Regions from separate parts of the Photobacterium sp. GSS17 genome, predicted to be linked through region 1. Evidence: riboswitches for the same ligand, from Rfam matches in the RefSeq annotation. Region 1 holds a riboswitch; each other region holds the start of a gene.
What was found. Region 1 has a riboswitch for lysine ahead of PGW97_RS11360 (Na+/H+ antiporter NhaC family protein). Riboswitches for the same ligand answer to the same signal wherever they lie in the genome.

Region 1 (6,748 bases):
TAGAGCCAGGTGCTCTATGTTCAAATTATTTTCGTTCAGCGAGATAACGACATTTTGCCCCCAGAAATCTTCCTGGATGTTGTCGCTCAGCCAATAGTTACCCGCAATTGAAATCAGCTCAGGTTGCAGGTTGTGACAAAAGATTTGCGCTTCCTGTTGCCCGCTGGCACCGGCTATTGCGCGTCCCCTCAATGTACCGTAGATGTGAATGCAGCCGTCGGCAATGACTTCCGCGCCCGCACTGACATGATTCATGATGACAAGATCACAATTCTTAGCATAAATCTGCTGGCCTGACCGAACCGGGGTGCGAATGATGCGAGTAGGGGCCATAACCGGCTCTGCCGCCTTGGCCTGACGCGCAGCATTCATGATCGCAAATCCTGCTGCTTTGGCTTTCTCCTGGAGCCGGGTCGCTTTGCATCCGCTGATGCCGACCGGAATCACACCGGCTTCGCTGACTTTATTTTTCAGCAGTGAGAAATCGATGGAATCGCCAGCCTGGCTGACATCGATAACTACGGGGGCGGATGCAAAAAAATGAGGAGCCTGCTCTACTTTCTGTTTCAGAAAGTCGGCAGCCTTATGGATGTCGCCGTCCACCAGGTGAAGGGCAGAGAGGGTGAAAGAGCCTCCCTTGAGTTCTGCTACTTTTGTCATTTGTCTAGCTGACTGTCGCTAAATTAGCCGTTCAGGTTCGTTATCTCTTTAGTACCTTGCATGTTATATTCCAAACCGTATATCAGCAAGCTATCCTTGCTTTAGCGTTGTAAATTCAGACAGGCGTCGCATCCCCCGTGGGCTGTGGGTTCCGGAGGGAGAGAAGTCGCGATGTTGTGGTCTGATACTGAGTCAGTTTTATCAAAAGGTTCTATCAGCATGTTGTGTGCAATTTATAAAAGCCCAAAGAAAGACAACACTTATCTCTACATCAATAAGAAAGACGATTTCTCTGCGGTGCCTGAAGCGCTGCTGAGCACTTTTGGCACACCACAGTTTGTCATGGTCCTGAAAATTGGCGACCGGAAGAAACTGGCATTGGCCGATATTGAAAAAGTGAAAAGTGAACTGCTGGAAAAAGGGTTTTATCTGCAGGTTCCGCCGCCGGTGACGAATTTACTGGAAGAATATAAAGCAGCAAAGAAAGCCGCTTCACCATCTCAGGAATAGTTTATGCGTAAGCAATTGATCACGGCCCTGGTGGCCCTGGGCTTAGGAATGTCATCGGCGGTGATGGCCGCGGATGAAGGTTTCGATGCCTATGTAAATGTACTGAAAACCGAAGCGCGGGAAAAAGGCATTTCGGAGCAGACCATTCAATCAGCGTTTGATGGTATTACATTTATTGAGCGTGCCGTTAAAGCAGATAAAAATCAGCCTGAGCGTAAGTTGACGCTGGATGAATACCTGCCGCGTGCCGTTCCGGAATGGAAAAAGAAACAAGCGAACCAGCTTTATCAGGAGCATAAAGCGGTACTGGATCGAATTGGTCAGCAATATGGTGTCCAGCCGCGGTTTGTGGTTGCCCTGTGGGGTGTTGAAAGTAATTTCGGTCGCCTGACGGGCAATTACAATGTGGTTGAAGCGTTAACGACGCTGGCTTATGAAGGTCGTCGTGAAGCCTTTTTCCGTAATCAGGTGATGGCGGCGCTGGAAATTATCGATGCCGGCCATATTACCGCCAAAGAAATGAAAGGATCCTGGGCCGGGGCAATGGGACAACCTCAGTTCATGCCAACTTCTTTCCTGGCTTATGCCCGTGACGGAAATAATGACGGCAAGGCGGATATCTGGCAAACCAAAGACGATGTTTTTGCTTCTGCGGCGAATTATCTGCATGAAGCCGGCTGGAATGATGAATATACCTGGGGCCGACAAGTTTCGATTCCGGATAACATTGATGCCACATTGCTGGGTGTTCAGCCAGAGAAAGGCCGTTCGTTGTCTGAGTGGCAGAAGTTGGGTGTACGCCGTATGAATGGGCAGGATTTACCAGATACTGCGATTGATGCATGGCTTATTCAACCTGATGATAATCGTGGAAGGGCATATTTGGTGTATGGCAATTATCAGTCACTATTAAAATGGAATCGGTCTCACTATTTTGCATTGGCTGTGAGTTATTTGGCAGACAGTATTCGCTAAATATTGCTTGGTGAAATGAATGGAAAGCCAGACTTTAACGTCTGGCTTTTTTGTACATTTCAGCGGACAGACCACAAGCAAAATATTTCCATTATCTTTGGCCGATGAAGCATCGAATAACGCGATAGCGCTATATTCAGTGACGGGTATTTAGAATAGTGACAGTGGCGAGTTGAAATAAGCAAAAATGTGATGGTAACTATAAATTATGAATAAATGAAAATCTTTCAGCGGGACATCTCAAGGTAAAGTAAATACTCTATAAGTAATCCGGATTTTATTATTTTATTTATTTTCAATAGCTTATGATTATGTTGCGGGTAAGAAAAAACCCGGTATAAAACCGGGTTTTTATAAGATTCAGAGGTAGGAGATTAGATCTCAAAATCTTCCAGAGATTTACCTTCATCCAGCGCTTTTTTCAGTGCGCTTGGTGTACGGCCTTGGCCTGTCCAGGTTTTCTCATCACCGTTTTCATCAATGAAACGGTATTTCGCTGGACGCTGAGCACGTTTTTTAGGTGCTTTGCTGATAGCGGCAAGCAGTTCTTCTGGATCGATACCGTCAGCAATTAGCATGTCACGGTATTGAGTCAGTTTCTCCATGCGTTCTTCTTCTTTTGCACGCTCTTCAGCTTCTGCTTCTTCACGCTCAGTAACGATTGTTTGAAGCTTTTCCAGCGCTTCCTGAAGTTGCTCCAGAGAATATTCACGAGATAGGGCACGCAGGCTTCGGAGGTTTAATAGCACTTTCATTGCATCAGACATTTTTATTTCCTGTTGGAGTAATACTATGAAAATAATATTAGCAGTCTTAAATCAATAATTGCAATAACTAAAATGGTTATTATGAGCCTGAATATAAATAATTTTGCGCTTATTATCGGCATGTTAACTTAAGTAATTAACCATTCTTAATAATGGGATTAACAGCGACAGGAATTAACATTGTGGCAGGGGATAAGTGACCAATTTAATAAAACGGAATGAGTTTCATATAAGCTGGCTTAATATCGGTTTGCCTGGGGTGGTGGTTTTTTAATCACTCAGGCAAGACTATTCACTATTAATGTTAATTTTTTCACTTCAAGTTGTTGCAATCAGATCTTAAAGCCGTAGAATCGACTATACCTTGACCAAGGGTAGAGGCGCATCGTCTATCAGTAGCAAGTCGGAGGGTGATTCCGATGAGGGCTTGCAAAAGGAGCCGGTGCCGAAGTGAGAGAGGGCCATCATGCCTGCTCGCTGGGGTTGTCATCGAATAGAGGCAACACTGCCATAGTATATAATTACATTAACTATGGAGCGCTACTGTGGAGTCGGAAAAGGGGCACCTCTCTTTCTTTCACTCATTTTTCACGTTTTTAAAACGTGGCCAGCAGTAGATCTCCAACCAAGATCGGTTGTAGTAGAGATCATGAATATTGTAGATTTTTCACACTCCGCTGTGTCTGTGTTGCCCCCGCTGGTGGCACTGGGCCTGGCTATTGCGACGCGTCGCGTCTTGTTGTCTCTGGGCGTAGGTATTCTGCTTGGTGCCTTATTGCTAAATGATTATTCCGTTACGGGAATGGCCGGATATATCGGCAACACTGTAAAGGGATTATTCATTGAGGACGGCGGCATTAACACCTGGAATATGAGCATTGTCGCGTTTCTGGTGTTGCTGGGTATGACTACCGCTTTGTTGACCCTGTCCGGGGGAACCCGTGCGTTCGCTGAGTGGGCACAAACGAAAATTAAAAGTAAGCGTGGCGCAAAACTACTGGCTGCATTTCTGGGCGTATTCATTTTTGTAGACGACTATTTTAATAGCCTGGCTGTCGGTTCAATTTCTCGCCCGGTCACGGACCGTTTTTATGTGTCCCGTGCCAAGCTGGCTTATATTCTTGATTCAACTGCTGCGCCAATGTGTGTGCTGATGCCGGCCTCTAGCTGGGGGGCTTACATTATCACGCTTATCGGCGGCATTCTGGTGACACACGGTGTCACTGAATACACACCTCTGGGGGCATTCCTGCAACTGGCCCCGATGAACTTCTATGCGATTTTCGCCCTGCTGATGGTATTTGTTGTTGCCTGGTTCCAGCTGGATATCGGCTCAATGAAAAAACACGAGCTGGAAGCAAGCCATTGCCGCGGCTTTGATGAAGGGGATGATGACACCCTGGCGAAAGACCTGAACGATGAACTGGAAATTCAGGAAAGTGAGCACGGCCGCGTAGGCGATCTGGTGATGCCGATTGTGGCTCTGATCGTGGCAACGTTCTTCTTTATGATTTTCACTGGTTATCAGGCGCTGCTGGCAGGCGGTAAAGCCTTTGATGTTCTGGGCGCGTTTGAAAATACCGATGTGGGTGCCTCTCTGGTATACGGTGGGCTAATCGGCCTGGCGGCTGCCATGATTCCAGTGCTGCGTCAGCGTATTCCTGCCGGTGAAGTAGTTTCCACGCTGTGGATTGGTGCTAAGTCAATGTTTGGTGCGATTCTGATCCTGCTGTTCGCCTGGAGCATTGGTAGTGTGATCAGCGATATGGCGACCGGTAAATACCTGTCGACCCTGGTTGAAGGCAGCATCAATCCGATGTTCCTGCCTGCGATCCTGTTCCTGCTGGCAGGGCTGATGGCGTTCTCAACCGGTACCTCTTGGGGAACATTCGGTATCATGCTTCCAATCGCCGGTGATCTGGCTGCGGCAACTGACATTATGCTGATGCTGCCGATGCTGGGTGCTGTACTGGCAGGCTCGGTGTTTGGTGATCACTGTTCACCGATTTCAGATACCACTATTCTGTCGTCTACTGGTGCGCGTTGTCATCACATTGACCACGTGTCAACGCAGCTGCCGTATGCGCTGGCTGTCGCTGTGGTATCGACAGTGGGCTTCCTGGTACTGGGTTTCACCAGCTCACTGGCGGTGTCGTTCATGAGCGCAACTGTTATGTTTGTGGTGGTGTGTGCGATCCTGTCCTGGTTGTCTCGCCGTCCTAGTGAGTTGGCCGCGAAAGCCTGAACAATCTCTTAGGTTCAGCGTTAAGCTTGAACGCTAAGTCCTTATACTGTAATGAAAAGCCTGCCATGTGCAGGCTTTCTTTTTGGCGGTTTGTGGCAGTTGCTCTGATCCGGATGACACAAGCGATCTGGCAACGGGTGACACAGCTCCTTTTAATTTGGCTGGGATTTCTGTAGCATCTCGCCAGTTTTTTCTTACCATTCTAAAGATAATCAGAGAAGCTTACTTAATGGCTCAGATGTACTTCTATTACTCGGCAATGAATGCGGGTAAATCTACCACCTTGTTGCAGTCATCGTTTAATTACCGTGAGCGTGGGATGACGCCGGTTATTTTTACTGCGGCAATTGACGACCGTTACGGGAAGGGGAAAGTCAGTTCACGTATTGGTCTGCAGGAAGATGCTGAGCTATTTTCCGTGACGGACGATCTGTATGCGCGTTTGCAGGATATGAATGCGACGCAGAAGCTGGATTGTGTGCTGGTTGATGAATGTCAGTTTTTGACGAAAGAGCAAGTTTACCAACTGACAGAAGTGGTCGATAAGCTGCATATTCCGGTGCTGTGCTATGGCTTACGGACAGATTTCCGCGGTGAATTGTTTGAGGGCAGCCGCTATCTGCTGGCCTGGGCTGACAAACTGGTTGAACTCAAAACAATCTGCCACTGCGGCCGTAAAGCCAATATGGTGATTCGTCAGGATGAGCACGGCAATGCAATTGCTGATGGTGATCAGGTCGTGATTGGCGGCAATGAACGTTATGTCTCGGTGTGTCGTACTCACTACAAAGACGCGCTCGAAAAATAACGTTGCCCTTGCGCTGTGTCGGATATGTCCGCTGAAGTTGGTTTTTCAGCATAGCTTTGTCCGGCATGGTGGACGCATGAATGAATAATAAAGCCCGGCCTGTAGAGCCGGGCTTTTGTTTTATTCGATTTGCTTAGGTACTCTTTAAACGGTTTATTTAATTGCTTTATTTAACCGCTCTGTTTAAGCGCTAGGTTTAAATGTTTGGCTTCAATAGCGGTGCGGTTATTTATGACGCTCTTGAAGACGCTGGGTAATGTCTGCCAGTGACAGCCCCTGATCCTGAAGTAACACCAGTAGGTGGTAAATCAGATCGGCCGACTCATTCACTAGCTCCGCCTTGTCACCCGACGTTGCCGCAAGCGCGACTTCAACACCTTCTTCTCCCACCTTCTGCGAAATCCGCTTGGTGCCACGCGCGTAGAGGCTGGCAGTGTAGGACGACTCAGGATCGGCACCTTTACGAGCAGCCAGGACCTGCTCAAGTTGATGAAGAAACACCAGGGCCGGTTGTTCAGTCTGTTCTTCACCAGATGCATCGGTATCAAAACAGGTGGTGGTGCCCAGGTGGCAGGTTGGCCCAACCGGCGCGACCTGTATCAACAGCGTATCCTGATCGCAATCGAGGCGGATACTTTTCAGATTCAGTACATTGCCGGACGTTTCTCCTTTGGTCCACAGGCGATTTTTCGACCGTGACCAGAACGTTACCTGATTGGACGCCAGCGTTTTGGTTAGCGCTTCGTCGTTCATGTAGCCCAGCATCAGCACCTGACCGCTGGT
Region 2 (6,748 bases), on a different replicon from region 1:
GAAGATTGACCACACTGATCAGATCTTCCGTGGTCACCGCATTGATTTTTCCGCCTTCCAGACGGGGATCGACAAAAGTATCCAGACCCGTGGTGGTGAGTGTGCCCGGTTTACCGGCGGCAGTATCCCGCAGTAAATGGGAAATCACACCCTGAGGCAGGTTATACCCCTCGATTTCGTTGCTGAGTGCCATTTGCTGAAGTTCGGGTACCAGCCCCCAGTGTCCGCCAATGACCCGTTTCACCAATCCTGGCTTGGCCAGATGGTTGGCGGCACGCCCTGTTCCGTCTCCCTGACCAGCGGCAAAAATCAGCGTTAAGCCTTGTGGGCTGGCCGTCTGGCGGTAGCGCTCGCCCAGTGCTTTAACAAGCATTTCCGGCACCACGGAGCCAATGAATCCTCCCAGCATCACAGCGTGTCCGTTCTCAACCCAGGCGGCCGCCTGCTCGGCGGTAAGTTGGCTGACTGGCATTCGTACTTCCTTTTCACGATTAAGTTGTCAAAAAAGTGTATGAAGTGTTTCATGCCGAATTAATATCCACAGATGAAATTGTTATTTTCATATCTGTCGGTTAACCGTCATGTGTAAGAAATAACTATCTGATAAAAAATGGTTTTTATGTCTTTCGCCTGTTCGTAATCTGCCAGGGAATAGGGCAATACCTTGACTGGGATCCCAGTTTGGGTCCGTCCGGCGCTGAGACGGAAAAAAGCGGTATTTTCAATCATGGCTGCTCGGTCTAGCATGTTAATGACCTGTTACACATGACGTGACCCGGAGAAAAAATATGGATGTTGCTGTAATTTTACTCACCCTGGTGGGCCTGATGTACTTTGCCTACCGTGGTGTGTCTGTTCTGGTTCTTGCCCCGATTCTGGCAATGGCGGCGGCGTTGTTAACCAGTGATTTCCCTTCCCTCTATGCACTTTCAAACGTGTTCATGCCTGCGGCGGCGAACTACATTAAACTTTATTTCCCTGTATTTATTGCCGGTGCCATTTTCGGCAAGTTGATGGGAGCCTCAGGTGCGGCACGTACTCTGTCGGCATTCATCATTAAAAATCTGGGGCCACGCCACGCGATTTTGTCTGTTGTGCTGGCGACAGCCCTGCTGACATACGGTGGGGTGTCACTGTTTGTGGTGGTGTTTGCCATGTATCCCATTGGGGCGGAAACTTTCCGCGCGGCAGGCATTCCGAAGCGTCTGCTGCCTGCAGCTATCACGCTGGGGGCGTTTACCTTTACTATGACGGCATTGCCGGGAACTCCGCAGTACCTGAACACTATGCCGACCATTCCATTTGGCACTACGATTTATGCTGCGCCGGTACTGGGCTTGCTGGCGGCGACGATGATGCTGGTGCTTGGCACGCTCTGGATCAAAATGCGTGCGCGTAAAGCAATGGCTGCCGGTGAAGGCTATGGGGAAGAGTCGGATGCTGAATCTGCGGGTAAGGAATCGGATCCTGCGCCGGGGGTGATCATGGCGCTGGTACCAATTGTGCTGGTGTTTATCATCAACTTCCTGCTGACGAATGTGTATTTCAAGTCACCGGAAGTGGTCGATAACTACAAAGCGCTGGAGGTGAACATTAACGGCACCTGGCCGGTGATTCTGGCTCTGGGCGTGGCGATCGTCTTTATGCTGGCGGCATTTCGTCAGTATCTGTTTGAGCCAAACAAGCAGGTGTTTGATGGTTCTGTGGGTTCGTTGCTGCCGATTTTTAACACGGCTTCGGAAGTCGGTTACGGGGCGGTGATTACTGCGCTGTCAGCCTTCGTGGTAGTGAAAGCCGGGATTGCGGCAATTGATATTCCGGATCTGTTTAAGGTGGCGATTACCTCAACCAGCCTGGCGGGGATCATCGGCTCATCGTCCGGCGGTACCGGGATGGTGCTGGCCATGCTGGGTAATGACTTCATGAGCATGGGCATTAACCCTGAAGTGCTGCACCGTGTGGTGCTGTTGGCGGCGGGTGGCCTTGATACATTGCCTCACTGTGGCGCGGTCATTACGCTACTGGCGGTCTGCCGTCTGACGCACCGCCAAAGCTACGGGGATATTGCTGTGGTGACCATGGCGATTCCACTGCTGGCTGCCTTTACGGTGATAGTGGTACACCTGACGACCGGGCTTGTGTAGCGAGCCTATGTAATCAATTGATGTGCAAGTGATTTTAGCCTAGCCACTTACGCTTATTCACTTAAGCGTAGCCACAAAACCTGGCTGCTATTCTCACACTGAAACGCCCCTGCGCTTACCGCGATATGCGGTCTGCTGACAGGGGCGTTATTCTTGCTGGCAGGGCTGCACGTAAATCGCGTCTGTCGGAAAGCGGCCATCCCGGCTGGGATGCTGGCTGTGCAACCGGCATAAGTCGTGATGGATACTGATCGCCTGCACCCGAAAATTCTCGGTGTGCCACTGACCATCTTCCCGGATACGAATTTGCAAATTTTCGCCGTTACTGACGTGTTCGGGCAGACGAATGTCATAGGTATCGCTGAATGCCAGCAGCCAGTAATCGTCCATGGTTACCAGACGACCTGTCCCCGGTGTTGTGACCGCACTGACATAATCCAGTTTCTGGGCAGCATGCACCGGAAACACTGCGGAAAACACACTCATCCCGACCGCAATCATAGCGCCCCGCAGCGCCCTGAATCTTGCCATCGCTGGGATAGGTCTTGCGATGCTACCGCTCATAGACACCTACCTCTCATAGACACCTACTACTCATTGATACCTACCGCTCATAGACACCGACTATGAATAGGTACCTAGCTGCCATAACAACTCATCACGAAGTGACGGTGATAGATTTAACTATAGTGCGGCCCTGTGGCTAGCCCGGACAAGAAAAGAGACACCGCTGATGCATGAAAGCCACAACAAAAATGCCAACACAAAAAAGCCACGCAAAAAAGCGATGACAGCAAAGCGAATAGAAAAAAGCCTCCGGCACTTGAACGTGCGGAGGCTTTGCATGAAGAGGGCGGATTTACCGGTTAAGCTTCAGACGATGCAAGACTGAGCTCGGGGTTGCTCTGACGACGGCGAAGGGCAAACAGGCAGAAGGCCACAAACCAGACACTGCTGGCGGCGACACCCAGCCAGGACGAATGGGTAAAGCCCATGACCAGATAGCCGAGCAGTGCACCGAACGCGACTGAACCGGCATAAGGTAGCTGAGTGAGCACGTGGTCCATATGGTGACAACCGGCACCCGTTGCCGACAGGATACTGGTGCTGGAAATCGGTGAGCTGTGATCGCCAAAAACTGCGCCAGCCAGTACGGCGGACAGCATCGGCAGTAACATGGTGATGTCACTGGCTGCCGCAATGTCACCGGCCAGCGGCAGCATGATGCCAAATGTTCCCCAGCTGGTGCCAGTGGCAAACGCCATGACACATGACAGCAGGAAGACGACGGCTGGCAACAGTTCTACCGGCAGACTGCCCTGTGACAGTGACGCGAGGTAAACGCCGGTTTGCATGTCGCGTACTACGGTGCCGATTGTCCAGGCAAACAGCAGAATAATGATCGCAGGCATCATGGCTGAGATTCCTTGCGGCGCGGCTTTCAACCAGATTTTTGCCGACAGTTTTAGGCGTAATGCCAGACCCATCGAGACCACCAGGCTGCAGATTGCACCGTATACCAGCGACAGGCCAACGTTGGTATTTTCAAACGCGCCGATCAGGCTGAAGGCTTGTCCTTTACCGGACAGCACATCCGCACCGGACTGAACCATGAAAAAGACGGTTGCCGCGGTCAAGGTCAGGATCGGCAACACCATATCAATCATCCCGCCCTGAGCGGTTTCTGGTGTTTCCATATCCAGACCCGGCGGACGGCCTTTACTGTGATCCCACAGCTGACCTTGCTGGGCGCGGGCTTCATGCTTTCGCATCGGCCCGATATCCAGCTGGAATGCAATAACACAAATCACCATCAGTAGGGTAAAGACCGCGTACAGATTCATCGGCATCATTTCGACAAAGGCGGCGATCGGGCTTTGGTCTGTTAGCTGGTGGGCCGCAAGAATACCGCCGACCAGTGCGATAATGTAGGCACCCCAGGAGGAAATCGGCATCAGGACGCACACTGGTGCGGCGGTTGAATCCAGCAGGTAGGCCAGCTTGGCGCGTGAAATCTGAAACCGGTCGGTCACTGGTCGGCAGATAGCGCCAACAGACAGGCTGTGAAAGAAATCATCAATGAAGAAGATGAAAACCATCAGCCCGGTCAGGGACTTGGCACTACGGCGATCCTTGCACCGTACGGCTGCCCAGTCGGCAAAGGCCTGAGTGGCACCGGACACACTCATCAGACTGATCAGTGCACCGAGCAACAACATGAAAATCAGCATGTTGACGTTATCGTGGTTTAGGGCACCGCCGCTCCAGAAGATAGCCACTATTTTCTGATACAGGTAGTTCAGGGTCTGGGACAGGGAAAATTGGTTCAGCATCAGGGCACCGGCAACGATACCTGCACCCAGTGACAGCAGTACCTGTCGGGTGACGACAGCCAGCAACACCGCCAGCAAGGGGGGAAGCACGGACCAGGCAGAATCCGCAAAAGGAACAAGGCTCATGATCTCATTTCACCTACAACTTAAAGGTGGAGATCTACCAAAAGGACATGTAACGAAATCGACAACCAAGGCATGACGTGTTACCCCTTAGGTAGCGCTCCATAGGAAAAACTATGGCAGTGCTGCGCCTGTTCGACGCAGCCCCAGCGGCTGAGTTTGATGACTCAGTCACTTCGGCGCTGACTCCTTTCCCCGGCTTCATCGGTATCACCCTCTGCTCGGTTACTGATAGGCAGCGCGCCTCTACTGATTTAGGGTTGCTGCGAGCAGACACGGGTCTGCCCACAGCAAATGTTATTATATACGGCTAGTTAGCGATGTCAGCATACAATTCACTTTCAATGACTATTAATTCAGCACTATGAATTGCTTTCGATCAAGGAACTGTTGAACAAAGCGCTGTGGCGGAAAAAACGCTGGCTGACAGAGCGGTGAATCCTTAAACCTCAATCCAGCACAGCGAAGCGACTGACCGTTTAGAGACAACACCGCCGGGGTAAAAGTCCCGGCAGTTGGTTGATTAGTTGGTTGATTGATATGCTGATTGGTTGATATGCCGTTAGTAGTATCAGGCAACGTGGGCCGATTGGCACTCAGTCAGGGAGTCCGGCGGTGTGTGCGTCTCTGCAGGCAGGGCGAAGAACTGCTCATGCAGCGTGCAAATGGCACTCTGGTAGTCATTGTCATCGACCACAAACTGCACGTTGACGTTACGTACCGATGAGTGGGCGGCAATCGGAAAACATTCTGCCTGCATCAGCGCTTGCATCCCCCGCCGCAGTGCCTCATTGGTGTTTATGTTGGCCCCGATGGCAGAAATCATTGCGACCAGTCGCCCGGTAATGGCGGCTTTCGGATATCGTTTCTCCGCCTTATATAACACCTGATTAAGGTTATCGGCACCACCGGTCAGGTAGTAGGTGATTGAGTTTGCGTTCATCTCTTTGCCAATTAAGTTGACGCTCGACTCACGAATCAGTTGCATGATGTCGTAGCCGACATTATCAACGTGACCTACCATCGCCTGATCAAACAGATGCAGCGCAAATACTTTGTCCCGCCCGGCAATGATTTCAACCCGATCCTGCGAGGGGGTAAAGGCATTTGAAATCAGCGTACCCGTGTGCTCTGGCTCAAAGGTGTTCTTGATTTTCAACTCGATATTGTTCTGGCGAAGTCCGGAAGCGGCATTGGGGTGGATCGCTTCCATCCCCAGATTCGCGAGCTGATCGGCCACATCGTAGTTTGTTTCCCCCATAGGCAGAACCGACTCTGGCCCCACGATGCGCGGATCTGCGCTGCTGAGGTGATATTCCTTATGGATGATGGCCTGCCGCGCGCCGGTCAGCACCGCGATGCGGCTAAAGGTCATCTCGCTGTAACCGCGGTCGTACGTTTTCATCAGTCCTTCGTCACAATAGGCGTAACCGGTGACGATAGGCAGTTCCTGACCCAGGTCGATATCGGCAAACGCCTGATTAATGACATCATCCAGATCACCGGTGTACTGATTGTTCCAGCTGGACAGGTCAACAAAGCGCGCATTGATACCCAGCGTTTTCAGCTTCAGGGCGGTATTGAAGGCGCTGTGCGCCTCACCGATGGAGGAGAGAAACTCTCTGACCTGAGGCAGATAGTGGCGCAACGTGAACTGGCCGAATTCGCACATTTCCAGGATGTTGGTGATGCACTGTTTTGCATCCTGAACCCGGGCGCGGATAAATTTATCTGCCCGAAGACGGTTCACCGGATCGGCAAACAGGTTGTCGTTGATCAGCAGCAGGCGCTGCTCCAGATCGTTCATGGCCTGGCGCCAGTCCGGTGAACGTTTGGCGATCAGCTGGTAGATGCCCGGCTTGCCGGTGCGTTTACATTCCAGCAGATCATTGGTGATCCCGGCATAGGCCGAAACCACGAATACTCGGTTGTAGCGCTGCGAGGGACGCAAAATAATATTGTCGAGCACAGCATCGAACGCTGACATCGACGTGCCACCGATTTTTTCTACGGTGTGAGACATAGTTCATCCTTTTGGTTACGGTCACAGCGTGACTGTCAAAGTGAAGGTGTCTGTGTCGTTGGAATCTCAGGTTTCTTCCATTAGTGGATACACGCCGTTTTGGTCGTGAGTCTCCTGACCGGTCA
Region 3 (6,748 bases), 710 kb from region 1:
CTGGTCGGTGTCATGTATGTCCTTGATGAACCGTCTATCGGTCTCCACCAGCGCGACAACGAGCGACTCCTCAAAACCCTGACTCATCTCAGAGATCTCGGCAATACCGTGATCGTGGTCGAGCATGACGAAGATGCCATCCGTACTGCCGATCACATCATAGATATTGGCCCGGGGGCCGGGGTGCACGGCGGCAACATCATTGCCGAAGGGAAACTGGATGACATTCTCAGCAACGCCGACTCGCTGACCGGCCAGTACCTGAGTGGCAAAAAGATGATCGCCGTGCCCAAACAGCGGGTGGAGATGGATCCGGCCCGCACCGTAAAACTGCTGGGGGCCAGCGGCAACAACCTCAAGCAGGTCGACGCAGAGATTCCGGTCGGTCTGCTGACATGCGTGACTGGGGTCTCCGGCTCCGGCAAGTCAACCCTGATCAATGACACCTTCTTTAAGATCGCTCACCACCAGCTCAACGGCGCAGCTGGTGGCGATGCGGCTCCTTACCGCGAGATCCGCGATCTGGAGCACTTCGACAAAGTGATCGACATTGATCAGAGCCCGATCGGCCGGACCCCACGCTCCAACCCGGCGACCTACACCGGGATCTTCACTCCGATCCGCGAGCTGTTTTCCGGTACGCAGGAATCCCGCTCCCGCGGCTACAAGCCAGGTCGATTCAGCTTTAACGTGAAAGGTGGACGCTGTGAAGCCTGCCAGGGCGACGGGGTGATCAAAGTGGAAATGCACTTCCTGCCGGATGTGTATGTGCCGTGTGATGTCTGTAAGGGCAAGCGCTATAACCGCGAAACCCTGGAAATTCGCTATAAAGGCAAAACCATCGATGAAGTGCTGGAGCTCACCGTCGAGGATGCCCGCGAATTTTTTGATGCAGTTCCAGCGATTGCGCGAAAATTACAGACGCTGATCGATGTCGGGTTATCGTATATCCGTCTCGGTCAGGCCGCGACCACCTTATCCGGCGGGGAAGCCCAACGGGTCAAACTGGCACGTGAGCTGTCCAAACGCGATACAGGTAAAACACTGTATATTCTGGATGAGCCGACTACCGGCCTGCATTTCCATGATATTCAGCAGCTGTTGACCGTGCTGCACCGCCTGCGAGATCACGGCAACACCATCGTGGTGATTGAGCACAACCTTGATGTTATTAAAACGGCAGACTGGATCATCGATTTGGGACCAGAAGGCGGCAGTGGCGGCGGTGAAATTATTGCAACCGGGACACCGGAGCAGGTGGCACTGGTTGAAGGCTCGCATACCGCCCGCTTCCTGAAGCCGCTGTTACCGGCACTCACTGCGGCGAGCTGAAGCTGGCCGCTTCCAACATTCAGATAGGACAACCGGGCCCATGATGCCCGGTTTTATTTCTTTCACCCTGTGACAGACGGAACAGCCATGACTGTTTTACATGTAAAAGGCACGCGACTTGCCGAGCAGGGGATCAGCAAACCCATGGTCAAACCGTTTCTGGCCTCACTGGGCTTCCTGTTCCTGCTGGCCATGCATTATTTTCAGCACAACCCGGGCGGTGCTGGCCTGAACTTGCCATTCAATGCGATGAGCTGGATCCCGTTCAGCTTTGCTATCGCCTTCGGCCTGCTGGAAATCTGTCGCCAGCGGGTATGGCGCTATTCCCGCCTAACCCTGGTGCTGTTCGTCTGCTGTTTGCTGCTGACTATTCCGGTGCTGTTTCCGCAGGCCAATAGCGCTACTGCCCTGCCTCGTCTGATTGGCTTATGGGCCGGCTTTTTGTTTTTTGTCGGCCTGCAGCAGTTTGCGTTTTCCCATAAACAGCGGCAGCGTCTGCTGTGGCTGATTTTGCTGGGCGTTTGGCTCGAAGCGGGCTTTGGCTGGGTACAGTTTTTGTGGCTGGAGCCGGGCAACCCGATCGGCTACAACACGCTAGAAAACCGCCCGTACGGTATTTTTCAGCAACCCAATGTGATGGCCAGTTTTCTGGCAACCGGCTTGGTGCTCTCGGCTTATCTGCTGGCAAGGCTGCCTATGTATCGGGGGAAATGGTCCTGGCTGCAGCTGATCTTGCTACTGACGCCGGTGGTTACCCTACCTATCCTGGTGGTACTCAGTTCCCGCACCGGCTGGCTGGGAGCCACCGTGGGTGTGGTGCTGATGATTCCTTACCTGCGCCGGTTTGCCGCCAAAGCCCAGTGGCGAATGTGGCTGCTGATGGTGGTAATGGGACTGAGTGTTTCCTGGCAGGTAAACCAGCACACCGGCTGGGCCCCCAAGGAAGAACGCCTCAGCCTGATCAGCCCGCGTGCCATGCACATTCCTCAGGCCGTGAATATGTTCCTGGCCAAACCGCTGTCAGGCTATGGCTATGGCCGGTTCGAAACCAGTTATGTGACCCAAACAGCGCAGTGGCACCATCAGGACCCGAGCAAGCCCTATGGTATGCCTTCGCTGGATCACCCGCATAATGAACTGGCTTACTGGGCTGCAGAAGGGGGCATCCTGCCGTTACTGGGACTGTTGCTGGCCGCCGCCGCCGTCTTTCTGAAAATCCGCAAAGCCCGGGCTGGCACCCAATTAGCACTGGTTGGCCTGTTCTTGCCGATTACCCTACATACCCAGCTGGAGTATCCGTTTTACCACTCCCTACCGCACTGGGTGATGTTCATTATCCTGATCTACTGGGTGGACAATCTGACCGCCAAATACTACCGCCGTCAGGTGGAGTATGTGCTGTCCATTCGGGGACTGGTTCTGATCCTGCCGGTGCTCACCACTGGTTTCATGACCACTACCCTGTACTCGGGCCATCAATTAACCCAGTTTGAGACCCGCCAACCGGCCAATATTGACTACCTGCTGAAGGTCAACAATCCATGGGCCTGGCAGGATCGATTTGAGTGGGATCTGCACGTCACCCAGCTGCAGGTTGGGATTGCCACCGCCAACCCGGCACTGATTCAGACGTATATTGCATGGGCTCGCCAAAAAGCCCTGATCTGGCCACGCCCCACGCTGTACCAAAACCTGATTGCTGCGTACCAGCATCTCGGTGAAACCGCGCTGGCCGAGCAGGTACAACAGGAAGCCCGCTACCTGTTCCCAGGGCAGATTTTTGCGCCAGCCGCTAAAGCAGAACCTGTCACATCGGGTGCGGTCGTCCTGACGGCTCCTCCCGCAGTCACTGACTAGGTGCCCCCGGAGCAAGCATCCGCTCCATAGGACACAGCCATAAAAAACGGCTACCGGAAGGTAGCCGTTTTGGTCTCGACCTGCCTGTTCCGGGCAGCGCCTGCCCGAACAGTAGCAAAACGAAAGAGCCTGACTGAACAGGCCGACACTTATTTCAGGGTCGACTCCAGCGCTTTCAGGCACAGCGCAACGTTCTCGCTGCGTGCAGCATAGCCCATCAGGCCAATCCGCCAGGCTTTACCTGCCAGCGCGCCCAGTCCGGCACCAATTTCCAGATTATAACGTTCCAGCAGGGTTTTACGCACCTGCGCATCATCTACCCCGGCAGGAATATGCACCGCATTCAATTGTGGTAAGCGGTATGCCTCATCAACCACAAACTCGATACCCAGTTGTTCCAATCCTTCACGCAATTCCAGATGGACGTCACGGTGACGCTGCCAGGCATTTTCCAGCCCTTCATTTTTCAGCAGCACCAACGCTTCATGCAGGGCATACAGGCTGTTTACCGGCGCTGTATGGTGGTAACTGCGTTTACCTTCGCCGCTCCAGTAGCCCAGAACCAGACTTTGATCGAGAAACCAGCTTTGTACTTTGCTTTGACGGCTCTGAATTTTCTCCACCGCACGCGGAGAGAACGTCAGAGGCGACAGACCAGGCACACAGGACAGGCATTTCTGGCTGCCGGAGTACACCGCATCCAGTTGCCATTCATCCACCAGCAGCGGTACGCCACCCAGCGAGGTCACCGCATCCACGATAGTCAGACAATCGTGCCGACGTGCCAGCTTAGCGATTGCCTCGGCATCAGTCAGCGCACCGGTCGACGTTTCAGCGTGGACAAACGCGACAATCTTCGCATCCGGGTGTGCCTCAAGGGCTTCAGCCACTGACTGCGGATCAACCGGTTCACCCCAGGCGTTGTCCACCATCACCGCAACACCGCCGCAGCGTTCCACGTTTTCACGCATCCGGTCACCAAACACACCGTTGCGGCAGACAATCACTTTGTCGCCCGGCTCAACCAGGTTCACAAAGCAAGCCTCCATCCCGGCACTGCCAGGCGCAGAGACCGCAATCGTGAACGGGTTAGTTGTCTGGAAAGCATATTGCAGCAGCTGTTTCAGCTCATCCATCATCCCGATGAACAGCGGATCCAGGTGACCGATGGTCGGACGACTCAGGGCCTGTAACACCTGCGGATAAATATCTGATGGACCCGGTCCCATGAGTGTACGCTGTGGCGGATAAAAACTACCAATTGTCATTATTATTTCTCCCTGATGGTAAGGCCTGTTGGTGTAAGGTACGTACTGACTATATCAGGTCTGATCGCAAGTTGCGTCTCTTGTGACAGCGCTGTTTTTGCCCCCTGCGATTCCTCCGTCCGGGAAAGACAAAAAATTTGCAATTATTTTGCATATTCTGCCCCGCCATGATTGACAAAAGACTCTCAAATCCGCTTCAATAGAGCACGTTTTTTGTTCATCCTGAGATGCACCTTATCTCAGGGGCAGACAGAAGAGGAGCGTTACCCAGGTATCTAGGATTGCGGGGCCCCACCCCAAGGCAGTCTGGAGAGGGGGAGTAGCGCCGAGATATGTTGTGACAGGGGGCATGGCATATCGGCTTGGAAGGTTGAATCCTTCTGGCTGTCACCTTTCCAGACGATATAGGTAGTGGAAAGGTGGGGAGCTTCTGGTTGTTGTACCTGACTACATCCTACCTTATTGCTCTCCTGACATTTGCGTCGGGATCTTGATCCCGGGTCATTCCCCCTAAATTTAAGAACGTTTTTACACTTCTGATTGGGAGACCTTGTTTTGAGCTTTGTAAATACTAACTTTACTGTTCCTCCACCAATTACTGTAGCGAAATTTGGCGGCACCAGTGTAGCCGATCATGCCGCCATGAGTCGAAGCGCAACGATTATCAAGGACAACCCAGCTGCTAAAGTGGTATTAATCAGTGCGTGTTCCGGCGTAACCAATCTGCTGGTTGAATTAGCAAATGGAATTGCCGACAACGAGCAGCGCTCACAACGGCTACAACAACTTCGAACGATTCACCAATCGATCATTGATCAGTTGACTCACCCGGAAGCGGTAGCAGCTGAGATCGACCAACTTCTGACAGACGTTGAAGCCCTGGCCAAGCAAACTGCCAGCGCCCCTTCCGTGCAACTGACCGATCAGCTGGTCGCCCACGGCGAATTACTGTCGACTTTTCTTTTTACCCAAATTCTTAACGAAATGGGGGCTAAAGCTACCCGTTTTGATATTCGCCCGGTAATGCGTACCGATAGCCAGTTCGGCAAAGCCGTACCGGATGTGGATGCAATTCGCCAGTTGGCCAGTGAGCAACTGCAACCGCTGCTCCAGTCTGATCAAATTATTGTCTCTCAGGGCTTTATCGGTTCTGATGAAACCGGCCAGACAACGACGCTGGGCCGTGGCGGCAGCGATTACAGTGCAGCACTGGTTGCCGAAGCTATCAGTGCAGAAATTCTGGAGATCTGGACCGACGTTCCGGGGATGTACAGCACCGATCCGCGTATTACAGCCAACGCCATGCCAATCCAGGAAATCAGCTTCAGTGAAGCCTCTGAAATGGCTAACTTCGGGGCAAAAATTCTGCACCCGTCGACGTTGCTGCCAGCCATCCGCCAGCAAATTCCGGTGTTCATCGGTTCTTCAAAAGCACCGGAACAAGGTGGAACCTGGATTCGCCAGCACGTGGCCCAGCCACCAAAATTCCGGGCACTGGCCCTGCGCTGCAACCAGACCCTGGTCACCCTGACCAGCCTGAATATGTTCCATGCCTACGGCTTCCTGTCAGAAGTCTTCCGCATCCTTGGTGAACATAAGGTGTCTGTTGATCTGATCACAACGTCTGAAGTCAGCGTTTCACTGACCCTGGATCAGACCAACACCGGCGGCGGTGCACCAAGCCTGCCAGCCGCAGCAACAGAGGCTCTCAGCAAGCTGTGCCGTGTGGAAGTGGAACAGGATCTGTGCCTGGTTGCACTTATCGGCAACAAACTGGGCGAAGCCCCGGGAGCAGCCACTCAGGTCTTTGGCAAGCTGGACAACTACAGTCCGCGCATGATCTGCTTTGGCGCCAGCCCGCACAACCTGTGTTTCCTGGTCAAAACCAGCGAATCGCGCGAAGTGGTTAAAACCCTCCACGCCGCCCTGTTTGAGGCCGCGAAGTAACCCAAGTTCGGGACACAAAAAAGGCGCTCATGATGAGCGCCTTTTTCATATCAGCGTATGATTGTTGCCGTGTTGGTGTTCCCGATGGGTGTCACCTGTAAAAAAACAGGCCCCGCAGCTGTGGCATCCGGGGCCTTTGAGTCATTACGCCTTTGCTGCATTACAATGACAGGTTCGGCCCCAGCCATTTTTCCGCTTCAACCAGATCCCAGCCTTTGCGCTCGGCATAGCTATCACGCTGATCTTCCTGAATTTGTGCCACAGCAAAATAGCGTGAGTCCGGATGTGAGAAGTACCAGCCTGAGACCGACGCTCCCGGCCACATAGCATAGCTGGTGGTGAGT

Region 2: another riboswitch for lysine. It lies ahead of PGW97_RS23930 (Na+/H+ antiporter NhaC family protein); the one in region 1 lies ahead of PGW97_RS11360 (Na+/H+ antiporter NhaC family protein).
Region 3: another riboswitch for lysine. It lies ahead of lysC (lysine-sensitive aspartokinase 3); the one in region 1 lies ahead of PGW97_RS11360 (Na+/H+ antiporter NhaC family protein).

What each region holds. Positions count from the first base shown of each region.
Region 1 is NZ_CP117517.1:2,543,120-2,549,867, reverse strand. It holds gene minC (septum site-determining protein MinC) at 1-660, opposite strand, end outside; gene PGW97_RS11375 (YcgL domain-containing protein) at 880-1,170, shown strand; gene PGW97_RS11370 (lytic murein transglycosylase) at 1,174-2,145, shown strand; gene PGW97_RS11365 (DUF3037 domain-containing protein) at 2,520-2,912, opposite strand; lysine riboswitch at 3,280-3,463, shown strand; gene PGW97_RS11360 (Na+/H+ antiporter NhaC family protein) at 3,562-5,157, shown strand; gene PGW97_RS11355 (thymidine kinase) at 5,387-5,965, shown strand; gene hisIE (bifunctional phosphoribosyl-AMP cyclohydrolase/phosphoribosyl-ATP diphosphatase HisIE) at 6,191-6,748, opposite strand, start outside.
Region 2 is NZ_CP117518.1:1,665,351-1,672,098, reverse strand. It holds gene PGW97_RS23945 (acyl CoA:acetate/3-ketoacid CoA transferase) at 1-472, opposite strand, end outside; gene PGW97_RS23940 (GntP family permease) at 789-2,144, shown strand; gene PGW97_RS23935 (hypothetical protein) at 2,292-2,708, opposite strand; gene PGW97_RS23930 (Na+/H+ antiporter NhaC family protein) at 3,011-4,603, opposite strand; lysine riboswitch at 4,688-4,857, opposite strand; gene PGW97_RS23925 (aspartate kinase) at 5,172-6,623, opposite strand; gene PGW97_RS23920 (ectoine synthase) at 6,690-6,748, opposite strand, start outside.
Region 3 is NZ_CP117517.1:3,254,514-3,261,261, forward strand. It holds gene uvrA (excinuclease ABC subunit UvrA) at 1-1,332, shown strand, start outside; gene PGW97_RS14800 (PglL family O-oligosaccharyltransferase) at 1,420-3,189, shown strand; gene PGW97_RS14805 (pyridoxal-phosphate-dependent aminotransferase family protein) at 3,339-4,457, opposite strand; lysine riboswitch at 4,703-4,895, shown strand; gene lysC (lysine-sensitive aspartokinase 3) at 5,100-6,404, shown strand; gene metH (methionine synthase) at 6,565-6,748, opposite strand, start outside.